2 regions of the Peribacillus sp. V2I11 genome follow, and region 2 is predicted to be linked to the other one. Evidence: a T-box and tRNA genes for the amino acid it is inferred to sense, from the RefSeq annotation. Region 2 holds a T-box; the other holds one or more tRNA genes.
The links. The T-box of region 2 lies ahead of QFZ73_RS19355 (valine--tRNA ligase). A T-box ahead of a tRNA ligase gene usually reads a tRNA of that ligase, here a tRNA-Val.
Positions count from the first base shown of each region.

Region 1 (11,800 bases), 3.0 Mb from region 2:
ATTATCGCTCCTGATGTTCGCAAGATCATTTTTCAAGAGGGGATTGATTCCTTCGAATGCCTGCCTTGTTGAATCTACATAACTAGAAACGTCCGATACCAGTTTATCCTTCTGCGACGTTATTCCTTCTATTGAATCCAGACCATCATTAACCCTCTTAATGATATCTTCAGCTTTTTTAACATGTGTTTGAACGGTTTTGATATTTTGTTCAAGCTCAGGCAGTTCACCCTCTAATAAATACACCATATTCTTCATTTTTTGAATCGTCGGCAACTCGTTTTGCAAGGTGATCCCCAGTTCATTAAAGATTGCAAGGATACTCCCACTGGCCGATTTGATAAAGGTTTTGCTCACATTATCTACTATGCTGTTGGCACCCGCTGCCGTAATTTTAGGAGCAATGGAATTGATTTTTTCATTAACATAGTAATCAATCTCCGCTTTCTTAGGGTCATCGGTCATGATTGTCGCAATATGTTCGGAAAAGTTCTCCGGAATGATGATGGAAGCATAATAATCTCCCTTTTCCACCTTTGCTATCGCCTCTTTTTCCGATGTGAATCTCCAGCCTAAATCCTTATTCCCCTTCACCCCCTCCATGACTTCCTTGCCTATGTTCACGGCTTCGCCATTTAACTCCGCACCTTTATCATTATTGGCAACACCGACAAGAATTCCTTCCGTATTTGCATACGGGTCCCAAGATGCGACAATATTAAACCACGCATAAATGGAAGGGATGAACATGAGAAAAACAACTACGATACAAACAAAGAAATTCTTATAAATGCTTTTTAAATCGTCAATGAAAATTTCCTGAATATTTCTCAAAACATACCCCCGCGCAAAGTATTTTGATACTATTATTCGAATGAATTTCTTAATCGATACCAAGTAAACATATCCATGGATTAATTTAAACCAAATGAAAAGAAGCAAGTAATGAGCTACTTGCTTCCAGAGATTTCACTTATCTTGAATGCCTGGTTTAAAAGGAAGTTGTTACATAATTATGATTAATTCTTCTTGATCTATCGCACCCATTGAATAAACCTAAATTTATGTAAGATGGGTTCTTTTCCTTTTTTATTTTACATAATAAACGCAAAGGTGCAAGAACATACTATCACAAACGAACTGTTGGGAGTTTTGTAAGGGAGAAATAGTCATGTCAGAAGCTGTTGAAATCATCTTTCGAACCTTTACATCTTTTATTTTATTATGGGTATTTGTCCATCTCCTCGGTAAACAGACGATTGCCCAGAGGACCTATCACCTTTATATTGCTTCAATTACGATGGGGACAATTGCAGGAAATCTAGCATTCAATATTAAAATTAAATTCCTGTATTTTATCATTGCAATTATTATTATGGGTACCGTCGTTTTTATGCTGAATCTTCTAGCGGTTCGAAATCCGCGCTTCGGGAAATGGATTGCTGGAGAACCTGCTACTTTAATTCAAAAAGGAAAAATTCTCGAAGAGTCAATGGAACGAATGGGGTATTCACTGGATTCTCTTAAACAGGCTTTGCGTGGAAAAGATATCTTCAACATAGAAGAAGTCGAATGTGCCATTTTAGAGATAAATGGCTCCCTCTCTGTATTAAAAAAAGAACAATACCAAAATACCACCAAGCAGGATTTACCTTTACTGCCCTCCTCAGGAACTGTACCGATTGAACTGGTCTATGACGGGAAGATCTTATATGATAACTTATACAAACATACCTACGACGACGAATGGTTAATGGCTGAACTCAAAAAAAGAAACCTTGTTGTTTTTGATATCTCGTATGCTGTCGTAGGGACGAAAGGAAATTTGTATATAGATTTGATTAAGGATCATTCGAGGGAATAATCTTTTGCATTTAGTGAGTATCATAGTCAAAATTAAAAATAAATATCTTAACAATGATCCGGCCTATATCATGGTTTGACCAATATACAGCTTCAGATATTCCATAATTGGATAGCAGGAATAATAAAAGTGGTTTTTCCAGAAAGAAAAAACCACTTTTTCAGCCTATGATGATTTAACTCTTTTCAATCACGTTTATCAATTCCCTTAAATAATCCGGCAGATCAGGCGGACGCCTGCTTGATACAAGGTTTCCATCTACGACGACGGGCTTATCTATCCAAGTTGCCCCTGCATTTTCCATATCATCTTTAATGCCCGGTGTACTCGTTACATTCTTCCCATGTAAAATTTTAGCGGAGATCAACACCCAACCAGCGTGACAAATTTGTCCAATGGTTTTTTTATTTTCTTCCATGCTTTGGATAAGTGATATCACTTCGGGAAACCGGCGAATTTTGTCAGGTGCCCATCCGCCCGGTACAAGAATGGCATCATATTCTTCAGCTTTAATACTGCCATACTCATAATCAGATAAAGCTGGTACACCATATTTTCCAATGTATGTTTCATTCGCCTTTTCTCCAGCGAGGTGAACAATCGCTCCTTCTTCTTTTAGTCGTAAAATCGGATACCAGAGCTCTAAATCTTCAAAATCATGGTGCACAAGACTGATTATTTTCTTTCCTGCTAATCTCATGAAAATCTCTCCTTCTTTTGTCCTATTCCCCTGTACCATTCTTACCTATTACTTCCCTTTTTCTACTGCCTGTACACTTTACATGCATTAACCGATGCATCATTATTTGGTCTAAAAATCAACCTTTACCAAGTATAACCCAGCTGCCTCCGCCATACGACCCGTCTGGATTCTTTCTTTTGACTCTAAAATACTTGGTATATTTTCAGCATCGATTTCATCCAACCCAACTTCTATTAACGTCCCGACAATCTTTCTAACCATATTATAAAGAAATCCATCGCCTCGCACTGTAATTTGGATGAAGCCGGCATTTTCTTCTATTTCAATGGAATATATTTCACGCACCATGGATTTTTTCTTGGACTTTGCATTTGAAAAAGCAGTGAAATCATGTTCACCTATAAAATGTTGACATGCTTTTTTCATTTTTGTGATATCCAGCTTTTTCTCAACATGCATACTGTACTTTCGCATGAAAGGATTTGTATATTGCTCGTTCCAGATCTTATACAAATAGGTTTTATCCTTAGCATTATAACGGGCATGAAAACGTTCAGGAACTAGCCTAACCTCGACAATGCTGATATCTCTTGGTAAATATCTATTCAAATAATTCATGATTTCAGCCTCAGTCAGATTTCCACCGATCTTAAAATTGGCGATTTGAGCAAAGGCATGTACACCGGCATCCGTTCTGCTGCATCCAATGATCTCGATTTTTTCCCCTACCATTTCCGTTAATACATTTTCTATTTTTCCTTGAATCGTATCCTCACTATTACCGAGTCGTTGCCAGCCTTTATAGCGCCCGCCATCATATTGAATGGTCAATTTATAATTGTTCATTGCTTCCTCCTTATTTTATTACTGTATAGTCATCTAAACAGAAAATTCTTGGGTAAAATACAAGCCCCCCATACAACTCCTGCTGTATGAGGGAACGGATGGTCTTTCCTTAGAAACATATTTAAAATGTTAAGATGTGTTAATGGGTTTTGTATCATAGTGTAATGAGTTTTTGTCCCTTTATTCCTTTACTTCCACAAGTCTACAGTGAATGCAGTAAAAGGAGTTCCATTTTCATGTTTCGTTTGGGAGCACCCCACCGCTTAAAAGGACCATGATTTATGTAAAGATCATATCTTATTTATGCCATTCGATAGTAAATCCCAGCTATCAAAGTGAAATGCACTTCTGCATAGTGTACCAAAGTGGCTAACGTCATGCAATGAACGATTCACCGTCACGTGCAGTTTCCGTACAACTTTGTGCAATGCATACACAACACAGGAAAAAATAAATGGAAGCGAAAACAAAAAAGACCCAAATCCTTGTTATATCAAGGATTTGAGCCTTTGTTAGTTGATGACCTGTGAGGGATTCGAACCCACGACCCCTTCCCTGTCAAGGAAGTGCTCTCCCACTGAGCTAACAAGTCGTATGTAAGCCAAGCCCTTTAGAGCTTGCTTTTAAACCTTATTTAGTTGCCGAATTCTTTTCTGAACAAGATTTATTATATAGTGGTATTCAAAATAAAACAAGTAGTTTTGCTAAAAAAGTTTTTGTCGTAAAGTGGTCTGAGAAGTTAATCCTTGAAAGTTGCAGGCTTGTAAGAACCAGTTCAGTAAATTAAACGATTACATCTTCATGAGTTCCCTATACATCTTCTTAAAAAAACAACATGAGCCAAATTGAGGACGTATCTTTTCTTTATAGTCAGATACTGTTGTTGTCTTTATTTTTGTCATTCTACTGAGAGGATGACACTGAGTAAGGTCATTGTTTTTGAGAACTTGTTCAAGAGAGTTTACTCTTTTTTCTCGATAACCGTTTTTTTGAATAAAGTCAAAGAAAAAAGAAACCAGCAGGATCTGACCCCAAAATTTCTCAGAATAGAATCCAACTAACCTTTTATGAGGAGAATCCTAGGTCCTACCCATAAGTTTTACGCAACTTCAAATAACAAATATGATGTCTAGGCGCTCAATCTAAGACTTAAGCAAAGAAAAGCAAAAAAAGATCTTTACATGGGAGATGGGAATCTAGCAGCTTGAAAGTTAGTTAAAGGTGCCTCTGCTAAAATTTCTCCGTTTGCACCTGCGCTAAATATTACTTGTACCCGATCTCCTGCTTGTAACTGAAGGATTGTAGTAGCCGATAGTCCAATAGGTCTTGATTTCTCAAAGAAGCCATTATCAATATCTAAATCATCTCCGTTTACGTTAATTGAAATGGATGCGATATATCCTTCTTTTGAAGAATGCTTTTTCTTGTCTTTTGACGAATGATTTTTTTTACAATAATCACAATTGCAACTATTTTTTTTGCAATATTCACAGTTACAATTTTCTTTTTTGTTTTTTGAGGAATTATCGCTTTTACTTTTTGACGGACAAAATGAGACTTTTGCTATTATCTCATAAATTCCATCCTTAGTTGGAATAAATGTTGATATATGCGGATTATATTCATTTGCTAAATCAAACTGTTCAGTTTGGTATAAAACTTTTACAGAGGGAGTAACCGCTGCTTCGTAAAGTTGTGGTGTGTTCTTATTAGCCTTAAACGCAGATGTTCTCACTAGATTTTGTTTCTTATAGTCACAGTGACAGTCATTATGTTTCTTATGGCACAAATGGCAGTCATCCGGTTTCTTTTGATCACAAATACAGTCATTGTGTTTCTTATGGCAACAATGACAGTCATCCGGTTTCTTATGAACACAAATACAGTCATTGTGTTTCTTATGGCAACAATGACAATCGTCCGGTTTCTTTTGAACACAAATACAGTCATTGTGTTTCTTATGACAAGAATGACAATCATCGGGTTTCTTTTGATCACATTTCTTATTAAGATATGTGGTGTCTACAAAGGAATTACAATGTGGAATAAGAATATGATTTTTAATGATAATCACCTTTTTCTTTTTTTATTTTCGGGTTATTTTATTCATTAAAAGAAGAGATGTTTGTACAATATGGTACAAAAGTGAAAATAAATCTAACCCAAACAGCAAAAATCCACTGGTTTATATACCGTTTTTAAGAAGGTTGGTTGTTAACAAAAAGGGGTTGAAGTAATATTAACTTTTTAAATTTATTCAAACACTAACTAACAGGTAAGCTAGTTCATTAAGTAAACACTAAAGAAGAACACAATAAGTGGTCTCTTTTATTTGTTCAAAATCAACTATGAAAATTAATGTTACCTTGAGTGTTGTACTCAACGTTCAATGTATTTATAAGGATAGGTATCCAAATGTCGCTAGGATACCATTCGTTTACTAATGAGGAAATTCTAAGAGACTAATAATAAGGAAGGGATTTTTGTGCATGGTAATCGTGGAAATAGATTCTTTCTTCTACATCTGACATTGAGGTGAGGTATAATGTCACTTCAGTTTGGATTGATGAAGAACCAGCTACTGTACTTCTAAGAGGACCGTTAGAAGAAAGGTCAGAAGTTGAAGAGCTTAAAGAAGTTACAAAACATTAACCACCCTTCACAATCCCGAACAAGAATACACGTTGCGGAGTACCCTTGGTCTTGAGTTATTCCTTCTTCCTCAGTCCAGCTCTGAATCATTAAAAGCTTTTTGCAACCACTGAGGGTTGTCTCTCTTCATCCCTCTAGTTCCTAATCATGAATGAATTTTTTGAAAGCAAATCAAATCAACAAAAAATCACTTTTCTTTTTGAAATAGAAAGAAAAGTGATTCAGAAGTTTATTATTTGTAAAGCCGTTAAGGATTGAACTGAAAGTGTCGATACATGACTACTTTTCATCTCGTAAGCTTCATTAACTTGAAATCATTGGTGTTAAAGGACAAGAGCTTTAATGTGGAATAAACTCTACCAGCCTTCCCAGTCAAGGAAGTGCTCTCCCACTAAGTTAACAAGTCGTATGTAATGACTAACTAGTAAGATACTTAAAATACATAATTTGTTATATGTTTTTTTATTAAAAAGTCAACGCATTATATTAAAAAAGTTTTAACTTTAACTTATTTTATTTCCCCTCACCAAAAAACGAACTAACGTTCCTTTTTAACTTGCATATAAAACGTACGTTCGCATATAATGATAGCAAGCTAAGTCAGCAAAGGAGTGACAGGGAATGAAATATATACTTCGTAAACATATGGAAGAAAATGCTCCATTGGAGATAATTTATCTCTCCGAACAAGGGAAGATTACGCAGCGGAAAATTCAGGTGCTTGAAATTTATCCAGGCCATATTCACGCATTCTGTTTTCTAAGGCAGACAAAACGGACGTTTAAAGTGGCCAATATCCTTTCTGCCCGCCTCATTAAGGCAAGGTTTGACAGGTCTGGATGAAGATTGTTAATCAAGGTTCAACCTATTAACTCTTCTTCTTCCTGGATGTCCTTTTCCTGTTCAGTTAACGATTCTTCTTCATCTCTCAGACGATGAGCTAACCTTGAGGCGGCACTCGCGGCAATGCTTGCAACGATATCATCCAGGAAGGTATGCACGATTCCTTCCTGCTTCTTATCAAGTTCGTGTATGACGCCTATTTTATTTTTATCCAAATGTCCAAAGGTCGTTACAGCAATGCTTCCGTAGCCGAGTACTGCACCAAAGGCAATCGTTTCATCCACCCCGAATAGCCCTTCATCAGATTCAACAATCGATTGCAGGGGTTCTGATAGCTTTTTTTGCTCTGCCAGTTTATCCAGCTCCACACCGACTAAAATGGCATGTTGAATTTCCCTTTTCAACAGGACACGCTCAACGCTGTGGACGCATTCCTCCAGCTTAAGGTCAGCTTTGTACGGGAACTGCAATTCATAGACGATTTTTGCAATTGCCTCCACACTGACACCACGCTCTAATAATGTTCGCTTAGCCGCCTTTGTTACTTCCCTGCTATGTACGTGTACATCTGCCATTTTATTCGCCACCTTTTTTGTATTATTTTTCTATATCCTTGTATTATATCACCTTATAATTTAAATTTTTAGAAAATATAACGAAAATTTTATATTCTAAATTCTTGTCACGGGAAAAAGTCGCTAGGCTATGCTAAAATAATCAAGTAAGTTGTTTTTCATTATTAATTATCATCGAGGTGCGGAAGAATGAGTTTACGCAAAGGCACAATTAAAGAGTACATGTTTAAAAGCGAAGCTTTAGCAGAAGAATTGGAACTACTTGTTTACTTGCCTGCAAATTTTTCGCCATTGTATAAATATTCGCTTGTGATTGCTCAGGATGGCCGTGATTATTTTCAAATGGGCCGAATTGGACGGGTAGCAGATGAACTGTTAGGGAACGATGAGATCGAGAATATCATCATTGTCGGCATTCCCTATAAAGACCGCTTTGACCGCAGGCGAAAATATCATCCGGACGGGGAACAGCACATTGCATACATACGTTTTCTTGCCCATGAACTTGTCCCGTTTTTAGATGATGAATTCCCAACCTATCAAATGGGGCATGGTCGAACTTTGATCGGTGACTCTCTTGGCGGTACAGTATCTTTATTGGCCGCTCTAAAGTATCCGCATACATTCGGGAAATGCATCATGCAGTCGCCACTTGCCAATGAAGCAGTAATGGATGCTGTACGTAATTTTGAGGATCCGCATCTCCTCGAACTTTACCATGTGATCGGGACTGGTGAAACAGATGTTCCAACTACGGATGGCAACAAGGCAAACTTCATAGAACCCAATAGGGAATTGCATAAATTAATAAACCAAAAAGGATTTCCTTGCTTCTATGAAGAATTTGAAGGTAATCATACCTGGAAATACTGGCAGGCAGATTTAAAACGAGCACTATTGGAAATGTTCTAACTTACTCGAAATCATCTCTTTGAGATGGTTTCAAGTAAAAACATGTCCAACTATAATACAACAATAAAAAATATCAGGAGGTTTTATTTATGAAATATGGTGTTGCAATTTTCCCATCAAAAAAACTTCAAGATTTAGCTAACTCCTATCGTAAACGGTATGATACGAAATATGCTTTCATACCACCGCATCTGACGCTTAAACCAACGTTCGAAGCAACGGATATGGAAATTTCAACAATTGCGGAACAATTAAAAGGCATTGCTCAAAAGTGCAGGCCTTTTACGTTGAGCGTAACGAAAACGAAGTCTTTCCAACCCGTAAGCAATACTATTTATTTCAAAGTGGAATTATCCGAAGGGCTTCAAGAGCTGCATGATGCACTCAACAATGAGGGCTTCATCAAAAGTGAAAGTGAACATGCATTTGTCCCTCATATTACCATCGCTCAAGATTTATCCGATAATGAGCATTCTGATGTTTTAGGCCAATTAAGCATGCTTGACATCAGCCATGAAGAAGAGGTGAAACGAGTTCACTTGCTGTATCAACTTGAAGACGGGGCATGGACCGTTTACGAAACATTTAGATTAGGAGCTGAATGATTTCGTGTTTGTAAAGATTGCAGAGAACAGCCAAGAGCTTGAAAATGCTTATATGATCAGAAAAAAAGTGTTTGTCCAAGAACAAAACGTCCCTCTTGAAGAAGAGATCGATGAATATGAAGAAGAATCTACACATTTCGTTTTATATGATGAGCAGCATCAGCCAATCGGTGCCGGCCGCTTCAGGGTCATCGACAACATCGGTAAAGTCCAGCGAATTTGTGTACTATCATCGGGCCGTAAAAATGGTGCCGGTGCCATGATCATGAAAGCTATTGAGGATTACGCAATCCAGCAGGAAGTTCCTCAATTGAAGCTTGATTCCCAAGTACACGCCATCCCTTTTTATTCGAAATTAGGGTATGAGATCGTTTCCAGCGAATTCATGGATGCTGGCATTCCTCATAAAACGATGAAGAAAACCATTTTATGATATAAAAAAGCTGTCCTTTCAGTCTTCTGATTGGACAGCTTTTTTTTGTTCGTTCATGAACTTAAATTATCGTTTTATTAAAAAAACCATTTCCGTTCAATGGCAATCTACGCAGAAATACATAGTCTATATATAGAAAGCAAGAAGGAGGGAAAATTTTATGGGTAACAATGAATTTAACCTGGAGGAGTCTCAAAAAAGACTGATGGAACTGCTGGTTTCGAGGACTATGAGAAAACATGGTTTCAAAAAGGAAAAAGTCGATCTAACTGAAAGAGAGCGAAACAACCTTAAAGAAACCATTCGTTATTTACAAGAACAATCACTAAAAATCATAAACCAAGAAAAGAACATCACGGAACATGATGTCAATCCAGTTACAAATTCCATTCACAACAAATTCACTGATTCCAAAGATAAATGACGCACCATATCACCTAATCAAACCTTACTTGCTGGCGAGAAATAAGTAAAACGAGACATAGCAGCACTTACATTTCATTCCTAAAGCTCCAGCTTCTTTATTATTCATCCCCCACCCACTAATACTTTATCTAAGTATTTAAAAAATAGACGAATTAACTGATTTATTCGTCCAACCCGATTACCCATCAAAGCATATTTTAATAGGGAATAAAACCTAAGGAGGAAAAAACAACATGAACCAAAATGTATATCGTAGCAACTGTAACACACATGATGACTCTGAAAGATCATGGTCGGCTCTAGATTCCGCTTCCAGACATCCCCTATCAGGATTCTGTAACGACGATGACACAAAGATTGACCAAGAGGCAAGACAGGATAATAATCAAGTTCAGCTTTCTGAAGAACTTATTTACATTAAAGATTCTTGTAATGTAAATATCACTTCAACGGATGTTAAAGCGGCCCTTTCTCTACAAGCTGCTCTACAAGCTGCAATTGCGGTCATCGTAAGCATTTCCATTGCAGATGCTGATAATGCTGAAAAGATTACTCAAGAATTAATCCAATCTTCTAATGTTAAACAAATCACGCGCCAAAAAACAATTGTTGAAAACAGCCGTGATATCGACATTACAACAACTGATGCACAAATCGCTCTAAACATCCAACTATTACTGCAACTATTGTTAGCTCTAATCGTTGAAATCGACATTCTATAAGAAATCAACACAAAAAGGACACTCACGTGTCCTCTTTTGTCTTTCATGGAAGAACTAGACAATTCCGTTGAAAAGCCTTCCTTTTCCTGTCATTTCACCCATTAAATCTTCACTTACCCTCATGCCCATTTGATATTTATATGTGCCTGCCATATGTACTTACCCGATCAATATCTTGATTTTGATGTAATCCTTCAACGCTTCCCCTTTCCTTATCCAACAACTGATCAAAACGGATAGGTTGAATGGGTGTCGTTCCTTTAACAATTCTTACTTTCCCTGCAGCTTCGACCGTCCGGTTGGCATATTGAATAAAATCAAATTGTGTGACAGGTGCTATGTATCCCGTGTAACCTCTTTATATTTAAATAGTTATGTTGTCATTTAATTACCCGTCCAGAACAATATTTAAACATGATTTCCGCATTCTTTTTTCCTAATCTTCTGGTATGATGAGTATTGCCGATATTTTTAATAGATTAGAGGTATCCATTTATATGAATCAAGCAAAATCTGGCAATGAAATCGTACATTTACATACCGTTTCAGCTGGTGAGCTGCAGACACTTTTTGAAAAAGGAAAACGTGATCAGCTTTCTTGTATCATTTGTCATAAACCAGTGAAATTATTTATTGGAATCCATGAGACACCTTATTTTTATCATGGTGACCCCTCCCAGGGACCCTGTGATATGCCAATTTCAGAACCAATAAATGAGGACAAGCCATTAGAATATATGGAACAGAATGGATTTAGGATTCCTACATCGCGAACCATTACGGAAACAAAAACCATTACAGAACCTTTCCTTAAAAGCCGGCCCATAACCGGCAATCCGAAATATTCAGATAAACCATATGGCCTGGCACAATCAGAGGAACCATACTTTCAAGAATTATCCTCATCAGGGGTTGTTCTCGATGCAGAGCAACTCAAGGCGGTAATGACGATCGATGGTCCCATTCTCGTCCTTTCAGGAGCAGGCAGCGGGAAAACCCGCGTATTGACGGTTCGTACTGCTTATATGCTTACAGTGAAAAAGATTGATCCAAAAAGTATCATGCTTGTAACATTTACGGCGAAATCCGCAAAGGAAATGCAGCAGCGTCTGCTCGGCTATCCCTATATGACTCCTTCCCTTGTTTCTCAAATCGTTAGCGGGACCTTTCATAGCATCTTTTATAAAATCCTGATTTTCCATGAACCAGCCAAATGGCA
Region 1 covers NZ_JAUSYW010000001.1:961,971-973,770, forward strand. Annotated here, with positions in the region: gene QFZ73_RS04635 (YhgE/Pip domain-containing protein) at 1-834, opposite strand, end outside; gene QFZ73_RS04640 (DUF421 domain-containing protein) at 1,172-1,864, shown strand; gene QFZ73_RS04645 (type 1 glutamine amidotransferase domain-containing protein) at 2,040-2,564, opposite strand; gene truA (tRNA pseudouridine(38-40) synthase TruA) at 2,676-3,413, opposite strand; tRNA gene QFZ73_RS04655 (tRNA-Val) at 3,934-4,005, opposite strand; gene QFZ73_RS04660 (hypothetical protein) at 4,591-5,148, opposite strand; gene QFZ73_RS04665 (H-type small acid-soluble spore protein) at 5,922-6,065, shown strand; gene QFZ73_RS04670 (hypothetical protein) at 6,687-6,908, shown strand; gene QFZ73_RS04675 (phosphatidylglycerophosphatase A family protein) at 6,926-7,483, opposite strand; gene QFZ73_RS04680 (alpha/beta hydrolase) at 7,673-8,395, shown strand; gene QFZ73_RS04685 (YjcG family protein) at 8,485-9,000, shown strand; gene QFZ73_RS04690 (GNAT family N-acetyltransferase) at 9,005-9,433, shown strand; gene QFZ73_RS04695 (hypothetical protein) at 9,594-9,857, shown strand; gene QFZ73_RS04700 (spore coat protein) at 10,093-10,581, shown strand; gene QFZ73_RS04705 (ATP-dependent helicase) at 11,079-11,800, shown strand, end outside.
Region 1: it encodes a tRNA-Val, which carries the amino acid that the T-box ahead of QFZ73_RS19355 (valine--tRNA ligase) is inferred to sense. The anticodon was not compared.

Region 2 (11,800 bases):
GAAATAAATGGAGGTATGGCGAATTAATATGGAGCTAGGTCGAATTAATAAGACAGTAGGCCAAATAAATGGTATCATGCCGAATTTTTCAGGCCGATTGATACAATCCAGCATTAATTTTAGCCTGAAAGAATTTACTCTCCTTCTTATTAAAAGGTTCAGGAAATATAAGGTCTGGAGTGTTGCAAATGAAATTAAGGAATAATCAGCTTCCTTCCCTCATAGATTGATATTGGTATAGGTACCGTTTCCTGAAGCTGAAAGGAGGAGTTGTCTTGTCGCAAGAAAATGAATCGTATTTACGATTTTCTTTAGAGGAATCCGTTTGGTTCCAGAAGGGACAGGAAGTGGCTGAGCTATATTCCATTTCCCTTGATCCAAATGTGTCGATTCAAGAAAGTGATCAATATGTTTTTATACGAGGCTCGTTAGATTTAAGCGGTGAATACAAAGATTCGCAAAATGGTGAAGATGAGGAGTTTTCGCAGACCTTTTTGCCAAAAGCGGTTCAAAAGGTCGAGAGGCATCCCAATGGACTTAATGAGTTCACACACCGTTTTCCGGTTGATATAACGATTCCCAATAATCGGATTGCCTCATTGGATGAGGTCGATGTCTCGATTCAAAGCTTTGATTATGCCCTGCCGGAGCATAACTGTTTGAAATTGCAGGCGGACCTTTTGATAACCGGAATCTATAATGATTCATATGTGGAAGAACGGTTCGATACTGAGCAGGAAGTTGGGGAAACAGAGGAACAGGAAGAAACGGATGGGGAAAATGAGTCATATATTCCTTATGCAGCTGCAGTGCCGCCAATCCCGGATTTTCAGCCTGTTTTCCGTGATGAGGAGGAAGAAGAGTTATACACGCCTTTTTCTGCAGAGGCAAAACGAGTTTCTGAAGCAAACGAAGAAGAAGAAGAAGAAGAGGAACCGATTTATTTAAGCGATCAGCATAATGCCCCAGTTTTTGAAATTCCCGTTTCACCATATCCTGAAGAGGAGGAGTGGGAAACGGAAGTGCATAGACAGGAAGAAGCTGAAGCTGTAGAGGAAGAAGTAATGGGTGATCCGCCTGACTCCACGGAAAAGGTACCTTCCATGGGTGAGGCGATACTGGAGGAAGAACCAAGCAGGCAGGATTCCATGGAGAAGATGGAGATTCCTAAAGTGACATTGAGAGAAGAAGTAGTAGAAGTGCCAAGTCATGCAACCAATCATCAAAATAGCCCAGTTTCAAATTTAGAAACCGAGGATGTCAACTGGCAGGAAGAAGCTGAAGTCACAGCGGGTCCTATCCTTAATGAGAATGTGAAGGTGGAGCAGGAAGAGGAATCCAATTCGTCCATAAGCGATCTATTCAAAAAGAGGGAAAGACCTGCGCCTCCGGCTAAGGAGGGTAAGAAGGAGGGTAAGAATTTTAAAGGCAGGAAACAAGCCGCGGAACGTGATGATAAAGAAACGGCCGATCATGATGAAAAGCAGACTTCGATCATGGATTTATTCGGACGGAAACAAGAAGAAGAACTGGTAAGGATGAAGGTTTGCATTGTTCAGCAAGGGGAAACGCTTGATGACCTTGCTCAACGATATGATGTTACGGTTCAATCGATACTTTTCAGCAATGAATTGGAATCGAATCAGAACGTCCATGAAGGGCAAGTCATCTATATACCGAAGGCGGTTGCATATAAGAATTGACCAGGACAGAGAGCAGAGCATATGGTCTGCTCCTGTTTTTTAGGTGCTAGGGGAATTGGATTGTTTAGTTTTTTTAGAGAAAGTGAGTGAGTCTCGTGAGGGAAAACGAGAATCAACAGCCTGCGAATCGGGATCAGGACACAGAGACCGTATTGAAGGAATATGCCATGTATGTACAATATATTGAGGACTTCGGGCGTGTAAAAAAAGTATACAGTGATCGCGGTACATTTGCCCTGAAATCCATGCTACCGCAGAACGGCATGGATTTTATCAAAAATGTTCAAAAACTGTACCATCGCGGCTATAATCGGATCGTTCCGATTTATCAAACGATGGATCAGCGTTACACCGTTCTTCATAATGGACGTTTGTATTACCTGATGCCCTGGCTCAATGATGAAAGGGACGGGGAGCGTGATGAAAAACATAAGCAAATGTTCAGGGAGCTTGCTCGGATGCATACACTTTCCGTTAAGGAAATACAAGTGGATATTGAGGAACGGGAAGCCCATTATGAGCGGACGCTTGATGCCTGGAATAACGAGAAGGAATTTATGGATGAGTATATTGTCAGCTGTGAAAAGAAGTGGTATATGTCTCCATTCGAACTGACGGTTTGTTCTTTCTACAATGATATTTCACAGGCGCTGAAATACTCGATCAAGAAGTTTGAAACTTGGTATGAAAAGACGAAGGAAAGTGAAAAGGTTCGAACCGTGGTCACGCACGGAAAGTTTTCTTTGAAGCATTTCGTTTATGATGAGCGGGGATATGGCTACTTCATCAATTTTGAGAATTCGAATACGGCACCGCCGCATTTCGATTTACTGCCATTTCTCGTTAAATCGGCCAGGACCTATCCTGTCCAATGCGATGACTGCGTTGACTGGCTCTATAACTATTTTCGTTATTTTCCGTTGAAAGAAGATGAATTGCTGCTCATGCAAAGTTATCTGGCATTCCCTGGATCAGCATTGGAATTAGTGAAGGGTTATTCCGATGGCAGGGGCCATCGTTCAGAGCTTGATAATGTCACTCAACTGCAGCGGCAATTTTGGCTGCTGAAAAATATTGAATATATGGTGATGAAAATCGAAGAAATCGAACAGCAGAAAAAGGCGGCTGCCGAGGCTGCCAAAGAAGAACAATCACCCCCAAGCTAAATATACATGATTGGATCATCTCCAGTCATGTATATTTTTTTGGCTGTAAGGGAATAATTAAATCCATTCGAAATATAAAGACATGGCCAGGAAAATAAATGCGATTAACAGGAGCATATCGAAGAAAGTCGGGAAAATCAGCGTACGAATTCCTTGGAATACGATAAAGGGTACGATGAACTGCTGGCAGACCCCGCGGAATTTCTTCATCCAAGGCGGTAAAGTGTAGGGAGAATATCTTCGCTTTTTCATATTAATACCTTCCTTTACAGGACTTCTTATATTCTATGGGTGGGTAGTGGAAAAGGTGAAAAAGCCGTCACATTCATTGTTCTAGGTGGATAAAATAAAGAAAATGACCTTGAATGTATGAAATGGGATGGTTCCTGGGAAAGTAAGCGAAAAGATGATTGACTGGAGCCCCATATTTTTTGTACTATATACTATATGCTTTCAATGATTTTACATATGAATATAAATCAATGCAAAGACCGGAAATAGTAAGATGAAGTGCACTTTTCAGAGAGGAAACCAAATTGGTGCGAGGTTTCCAGGCAGCAGCATCCGAAGTCGTCCGCGAGCAGTCTCCGTGAACATCTTAGTAGCGAAGGCCGGTGAAGAGCCGTTATCCGATTTGAGAGCCGAAAGAGATTTTTTTCTTTTTCGGAAAAAAGGTGGCACCGCGAACAACTTCCTTCGTCCTTTTGTGATGATGGAAGTTTTTTTATGCCCAAAAAGGAGGAAATGATATGGAAGAGAACCAAATTTCTATGCCGACTAAATATGATCCGCAGACGATAGAGAAAGGCCGCTACAAATGGTGGCTTGATGGAAAGTTTTTCGAAACGACGGGTGACGATAAAAAAGAACCATATACGATTGTCATCCCGCCGCCTAACGTGACAGGTAAGCTTCATCTTGGCCACGCTTGGGATACGACACTTCAAGATATATTGACACGCATGAAAAGGATGCAAGGCTATGATGTTTTATGGTTACCAGGCATGGACCATGCCGGTATCGCCACTCAAGCGAAAGTAGAACAGAAACTTCGTGCGGAAGGCGTGAGCCGTTATGACCTTGGACGTGAAAAATTCGTAGAAGAGACATGGAAATGGAAAGAGGAATATGCGAGCCATATCCGTGAACAATGGTCAAAGCTGGGTCTTGGACTTGATTATACACGTGAACGCTTCACTCTTGATGAAGGGCTTTCAAAAGCTGTACGCGAAGTGTTCGTTTCGCTTTATAACAAGGGCTTGATTTATCGCGGCGAATACATCATCAACTGGGATCCATCAACGAAAACGGCGTTATCCGATATCGAGGTTATTTACAAAGATGTGCAGGGCGCATTTTACCATATGAAATATCCGTTGGTTGACGGATCAGGTGAAATTGAAATTGCCACCACCCGTCCAGAAACGATGCTTGGCGATACTGCTGTTGCTGTACACCCTGAAGATGACCGTTATAAACACTTGATCGGCAAAATGGTCCGCTTGCCAATTACAGGCCGGGAAATCCCGATTGTCGGTGATGATTATGTCGATATGGAATTCGGTTCAGGCGCGGTCAAAATTACTCCTGCTCATGATCCGAATGACTTCGAAATCGGGAACCGTCACGATTTGGAGCGCATCCTTGTCATGCATGAAGATGGCTCGATGAATGAAAAGGCCGGTAAATATGAAGGCATGGACCGTTTTGAATGCCGTAAACAAATCGTCAAGGACCTTCAGGAAGAAGGAGTACTCTTCAAAATCGAAGATCACCTTCACTCAGTTGGCCATTCAGAGAGAAGCGGTGCTGTTGTTGAACCATATCTTTCGACTCAATGGTTCGTTAAGATGCAGCCGCTGGCTGATGCATCCGTTGAGCTTCAAAAAGGAACCGATGAGGAAAAGGTTCATTTCGTACCGGACCGTTTCGAAAAAACGTACCTGCATTGGATGGAAAATATTCGCGACTGGTGCATTTCCCGTCAGCTTTGGTGGGGTCACCGCATTCCAGCCTGGTACCATAAAGAAACAGGTGAAGTGTATGTAGGTCACGAAGAGCCTGCGGACGCTGAAAACTGGGAACAAGATACAGATGTTCTGGATACATGGTTCAGCTCGGCATTATGGCCGTTCTCGACTATGGGCTGGCCTGACAAGGACAGTGTCGATTTCCAACGTTACTATCCAACCGGGGCACTTGTAACAGGTTATGATATCATTTTCTTCTGGGTATCGCGGATGATTTTCCAAGCTCTTGAGTTCACAGGTGAACGACCATTTGAAAATGTGCTGATCCATGGCCTGGTTCGTGACGAACAGGGGCGCAAGATGAGTAAATCGCTTGGCAATGGTGTCGATCCGATGGATGTCATCGATCAATACGGTGCCGATTCCCTGCGTTACTTCTTATCTACGGGCAGCTCGCCAGGCCAGGACCTTCGTTATAGTACGGAAAAAGTGGAAGCGGTTTGGAACTTCTCCAATAAGATTTGGAACGCCTCCCGTTTTGCTTTGATGAACATGAATGGCATGACTTATGACGAAATCGATTTAAGCGGTGAGAAGTCTGTAGCCGATAAATGGATCTTGACGCGTTTGAATGAAACGATTTCCAACGTAACCAGACTTGCGGACCGTTATGAGTTTGGTGAAGTTGGCCGTGTGCTTTACAACTTCATTTGGGATGATTTCTGTGACTGGTATATTGAAATGGCGAAGCTTCCGCTATATGGCGAAGACGAAGCAGCTAAGAAAACGACGCGCTCGATCTTGGCCTATGTACTGGATAACACGATGAGATTATTACACCCGTTCATGCCTTTCATTACCGAAGAAATCTGGCAGAACCTACCGCATCAAGGTGAGTCCATCACTGTTGCCGCTTGGCCGGAAGTGAATGAAGGGTTGACAGATACAGCTGCAGCCGAGGAAATGAAGCTGCTTGTTGAAATCATCCGCTCCGTCCGTAATATCCGTGCTGAGGTGAACACACCGCTAAGCAAAAAAATCAATTTGATTTTAAAAGCGAAAGATGAGTCAATCTTAGGGACATTACAGAAAAACAGCAGCTATATCGAGCGTTTCTGTAATCCTGAACAATTGACGATCGGAATCGAAGTCGAAGAACCTGCTCAAGCCATGACAGCTGTCGTAACTGGCGTAGAATTAATCCTTCCGCTTACAGGACTGATCAATATTGACGAAGAAGTGAAACGTCTTGAAAAAGAACTCGACAAACTTAATAAAGAAGTAGAGCGCGTACAGAAAAAATTAGGCAACGAGGGCTTCGTTAAAAAGGCGCCGGCAAGCGTCATCGAAGAAGAGCGTGCCAAGGAAAAAGACTATAGCGAAAAACGCGACTCTGTAATCCACAGGATCAGCGAACTGAAACAACTGTAAAACAAAAGGATGAACCAGCTTTATGCCGGTTCATCCTTTTTGTGTTTAAACGCTATTTAAGAAAAATATTAAGTTAGGAAGATATTCTTTCTTTTATGAATGCAAGGTACTCCCATACGATATTCATATCACTTAGTGCACTTAATGTCCGGCTGCCGACGACATCCTCGATTTCGTTGAGCATGAGGCTGCCATCTTCGGCAAATATGAAATCGATACCGACCAGGCCAAAATCAAACGACCCCATTACTCTTTCAACAAGGGCTAATTCGGATGCAGTCAGCTCATATAGAGAAGCCGATCCGCCCAGCGTATAATTAGCCTTGAAACTGGAAGCGGACTCCCTAAGTACAGCAGCCTTCACTTTTTTACCAACCACAAAGACGCGGATATCCCTTCCGAATAAGCCAGGTTTTTGGACTATCCAATTTCCATCATTCAGATCGGCAAGATCTTCGGCATGCTCGATTAGATATACTTGTTTCCCGCCGCGGCCACGAGTTTCTTTAGCAATGAATGGGAACTCCATGTCATCGGCACTCGGCCTTCCGTTACAATATACCGTATCGGCCATTGGAATCCCCAGTGAGGACAAATATTGATGCGTCTTTGCTTTGTCATTCGCGATTTCCGATACGAAGGAGGAGTTAAAGCAAGCAATCCCCAATTGCTCCAGTTGCTTTGTGAAAAAAGGGTCAATTGTCCGGACGATAGCAAAGTCCGGCAATGAAATTGGCTGCGTCCCATGTTCCACGTACAACTCGTTGAAATGATGACCGATTCTAAGGTCTTCCCGAAAGTGAAAGTGTAAATCAAGATCAAGCTTACTGGCTTCGTCAAGCATCCAATCTATGTATCCCTTATTTTTCAGGGCATCCTCACGGTTATAAATCAACCAGCCTGCTAGTTTTTTCATCAGATGCACTTCCTTTTCCTAATTCTTTCAAAATATAATCGAACATGCTATCAGCGATGTTGATGCCTGTACATTCATAAATATTCAGTAAATGCGAATTCGAATTCACTTCGCACAAAAGCGGACCTTCTTCACCGAACAACAAATCGACGCCAGCGAAGTCGGCACCGAGAATTTGCGCACATCGGATGGCAAGTTGTGCTTCTTCACTGGTGGGTATATATGGTTCAGCCTGCCCCCCGGCAGTCATATTAGCTCGGAAGTCTTGTTCGGAATGGCGTTGCATCGCTGCTATGACTTGATTGCCCACGACATTCACACGAATATCCCGACCTTTACTGTGCTCGATGAATTCCTGGATGATAAATGGTTTGTGGCCAAGGTTACGGATCGTCTTTAGTAATTCATCCTCTGTTTGGATTAAATATACTTGTTCCCCAAAAGAACCGTATGCTTCCTTAACGATAAGAGGATACCCAAGTTCATTGCCGATGTGTATAAAAGCATCCATATTGACCCTTTCAATCCCTTCGTACGTAAAAGGGGGAAATAAGGTTTTCGGCATCGGTATGCCATGCCCGGTTAATGCTTGATGTGTTTTTGCTTTGCTGTCGCAAATATCGATCGCTGTACTGCTGTTATATACGGGGATGCCGAGCAATTCCAAATGGCGTGCCAAATGAATGTCTTTATCCATGAACAGAACAAAATCAGGCAGCTTATCAAAGGCTCCTTTAAGAAGTGGCACTCCTTTTTCGATTATGGGAATGAGATCTGAATTACGGATAAGGGTTGCCATGATATCTTTCCTTTCGGCCGCCTCTTTAATGAATAAAGCTAAACTGGAAAACTTATCATGCTGTAAATAGCCGTTAACGACAATCCAACAGTGGAAATCTGAAGGTTTCATGGTAAAACACTACCTTTCATCTAGGTTAATCGTTCATATATTGATAAAATAATCTTAACGCATAAGAGCGGTATAAAGAAAGGGGAGGCTCAACGATAATGGTAACAACCATGAAAGAAATCAATCATTTTTTTGAACGGCGCCAAGTTCAATTGGGCATGAATTTTGGCCTATCACGGATGGAAGCATTGTTAACTGAATTAGGTGACCCGCACAAGGCGCTAAAGTATATTCACATTGCGGGATCCAACGGGAAGGGTTCAACACTGCAATATATTAAAGAAATCTTACTTGCCCAAGGGATTCGGGTCGCGTCCTTCACTTCGCCTTATTTAATACGGATGAATGAACAGCTGAAGATAAATGAGGATGAAATCAGTGATAAGGATTTTATCGCTGTCTTCCGGAAGCTTTGGCCGATCATCCAAGAGATGGATAGTAAGGGGAATGGTCCCACTCAGTTCGAAATTTTGACTGCGATGGCATTTTCTTATTTTAGCAAAAAGGAAGTGGATTTGGTTTTGATGGAAACCGGTTTGGGGGGCAGGCTTGATACAACGAATGTCATCCAGCCGTTTCTTTCGATCATTACCTCGATTTCTTTGGAACATACGAACATCCTGGGTAACACGCTTGGGGAAATTGCTTTTGAGAAGGCGGGCATCATTAAAAGCGGGGCGCCGATCATCAGCGGAGTCAAAGCCGGGGAACCATCAAAAGTAATTGAAGAAAAAGCATCATCATTAGGCGTACCGTATTACCAATTAGGTAAAGACTTTCATGTAGGCAATATAAAGCAAAGTGAACGGGGGCAAAGTTTCTCATTTTCGCTTGCCGACAGATCCATCAAAAATGTGGAAATGCGGATGTTAGGCCGTCATCAAATGGAGAATGCGGCACTGGCCATTGCTGCTGTCACACTAGGTATGGAAAATATCGATGAAAAAAACATACTTAAAGGAATAGGGGAAGCGAAATGGGATGGCCGCTTTGAAAAAATATCGGATGAGCCGTTGGTGATCATTGATGGTGCCCATAATCCTGCCGGCATCGACGTGCTGAAGGAAACGCTAAAAGTGCATTACCCCGACTATAAGTACCGATTCGTATTCAGTTCATTTAAAGATAAAAATTATTCGGAGATGCTTCATGGACTGGAAACGGAAGCGATGGAAATCATCATTACCGAATTCGAGCATGAACGGGCGGCGGATGCGAAAACGCTATATGAAAAATGCAGTCATCCAAATAAAAGTATAAACAAGGATTGGCAGGCGGCGATAACGGAAGGCAGAAGGAAAACGGGGGAACAAGAGATTCTTGTCATCACAGGGTCCCTTCATTTCCTTTCACTTGTGAGGGAATTCCTGACCAGGGGAAATGTTTGACGTTTTTCTAGGGTGGTGAGGGATGTGCCTTACTTGTGGATCGATTATCTTTCCTTCTATTATGCAGAGAGAACCAGTGAATGATCAACTTAATGAGTAACCTGAAAAAGGATCTTTTCAAGGTCCTTTTCTCTTGTTAACAGAGTCTCTTGAAAAGAAAAACTCTAAAAGAGAGATTGATAACAAATCACCAAGTATATTTGTTAAAATATGTTTATATATTGATTCTATATGACGGATGAATAGTAGGATCTACTTAATGAAAAGACGGGAGGAATGAATGATCATGAAGAACCCAAGTGTTCATTACATAGCGGAAGGGACTTTTATATTAGGGTTTCAAAGAAGGGCAATCGAATCCTCATGCACTTTGTATAAATGATGGTTATCCATATCTATCTCTTCGTCTTGGGCTTAATTTTAGGCTCATTCTTTAACGTTGTCGGTTTAAGTGTTCCAGCCAATCATTCATTTGCGAATCGCCGCTCCGCCTGCCCTTCTTGCGGGCGTACATTGACATTCTTCGAGTTGATACCCGTTATTTCTTATATGTTGCAAGATGGAAAATGCCGGGGCTGTAAAACAAGGATTTCCCCCCTTTATCCGGTAGTGGAAATGCTGACCGGTGTTTTGTTTGCCTCTGCTCCCATATTCCTTGGCTGGTCGAACGAACTCTTGATTGGCTGGACATTGATTTCATTATTTATGATCATCTTCGTGACAGATGTCGCCTATATGCTCATACCAGATAAAATCCTGCTTTTCTTTACGGTGATTTTTATCGTTCTAAGAGTCTCATTTCCCCTGTCGCCCTGGTGGGATTCAATTTTCGGGGCAGCGGTTGGCTTTAGCCTGCTATTATTAATCGCTGTCGTGAGTGAGGGTGGCATGGGCGGCGGTGATATCAAGCTATTTGCAGTGATTGGCTTTGTACTGGGAATGAAGATGGTGCTGTTATCGTTTCTTTTTGCGTGCTTTTATGGGGCATTCCTTGGCATCATCGGGCTGCTGACCGGATTCCTAAAAAAGAAAACCCTTATTCCTTTTGGACCGTATATCGTTTTTGGGACATTGACTGCTTATTTTTGGGGCGATTCCCTTTTACATTGGTATGTAACTTTTTTAAGATGAGCTTAAAGGATCATCCTGATCCAAAAGGAATTTGTCAAAATTCACCTGAACAATAGCGCAGGAGGGAACCATCCCCAATTGGCCGGAAGAGAAGATGACATGAAAGAGGAATGCATGTAATTGGTGAGAGGCGATATTGAATGGTTCATGAAGCAGAAGTACCAGTAGCTGGAATTCCCTTTTGGCTACCCATATATGAATAGGGAAATTTGACGAAACCTATTAATGGCAAGACGACAAAAGTCTTGTTATTTTTTTTTACCTCTATGTTAGGATGAAAAAAATGATCTGGAGGGGAGGAAAAAAATTGGGCAAGCCGGAACAAAGCAAAGGTGTAACGATTAAAATAAATGGGGAAGAAAAAGTATTTGCCGATAAAAAGATTGAAAGTCAAGAGGCGGCGAGTAAGGAGCAGGAACAAACAGATGAGAGTTTCGAATGGATACTCCCTGAGGATTCAAACGAAAACAAAATCGTATTGGTTCCCACACCGCCAAAGAAGAAAATGCCTAAGCTCATCAGTTTTGGTACCAGTTCGCTGAAAAGTTTGGATAAAAGACCGATCAAGACATTCATGATCGCTGTCATTTGTGCTGTTTTTTTTGGGTCGATTCTTGGCTTGATCGCCGTTAAAACGATAACAAAGGAAAAAGCCGAAGTATCTTCGGTCGAGACCTCGATTCCAACGGAAGCCACTGTTGAGGATAAAAAAGCGGCAGTGACTGAACCAGGAAACCAGCTGAAGACATTCCTTGTACAGGGAGGAGTATTCAGCAGCGAGGATGCGGCAAGGCAAATACAAAAGAAAATCATTGAAAAGCAGGTTCCTGCTGAAATTTTCAAATTGGAAGACAGCTATTATCTATTCTTGGGATCGGCAGAGAGTCTAGCTGCAAGTAAGGAGCTGGCCTTGTTCTTAAAGTCCTATGATGTGGACGTATACTGGAAGGAAATCGATTTTGAAGCTTCTGGGACAAGCCAAGAGGATGAGAAAACCCTCGAGAAGATGAAGGCAGTATATGCTTCGTTGGCAGAATCATCCGCAACAAAGCTTCGTGGAAAGGAAGGGACGGTAAACGAAGAAACCCTGAAAATAAACATGGATGAACTGAAGGCGGGGAAATTATCGCCGGAGTTTTCGAATATGAACGATGACCTGACTGCTGCCGCAAAGTCGATTGACGA
Region 2 covers NZ_JAUSYW010000001.1:3,957,096-3,968,895, forward strand. Annotated here, with positions in the region: gene spoVID (stage VI sporulation protein D) at 276-1,703, shown strand; gene ysxE (spore coat protein YsxE) at 1,799-2,869, shown strand; gene QFZ73_RS19350 (hypothetical protein) at 2,927-3,121, opposite strand; T-box leader at 3,348-3,576, shown strand; gene QFZ73_RS19355 (valine--tRNA ligase) at 3,619-6,270, shown strand; gene QFZ73_RS19360 (ATP-grasp domain-containing protein) at 6,344-7,186, opposite strand; gene QFZ73_RS19365 (ATP-grasp domain-containing protein) at 7,155-8,096, opposite strand; gene QFZ73_RS19370 (bifunctional folylpolyglutamate synthase/dihydrofolate synthase) at 8,195-9,484, shown strand; gene QFZ73_RS19375 (prepilin peptidase) at 9,863-10,615, shown strand; gene QFZ73_RS19380 (hypothetical protein) at 10,923-11,800, shown strand, end outside.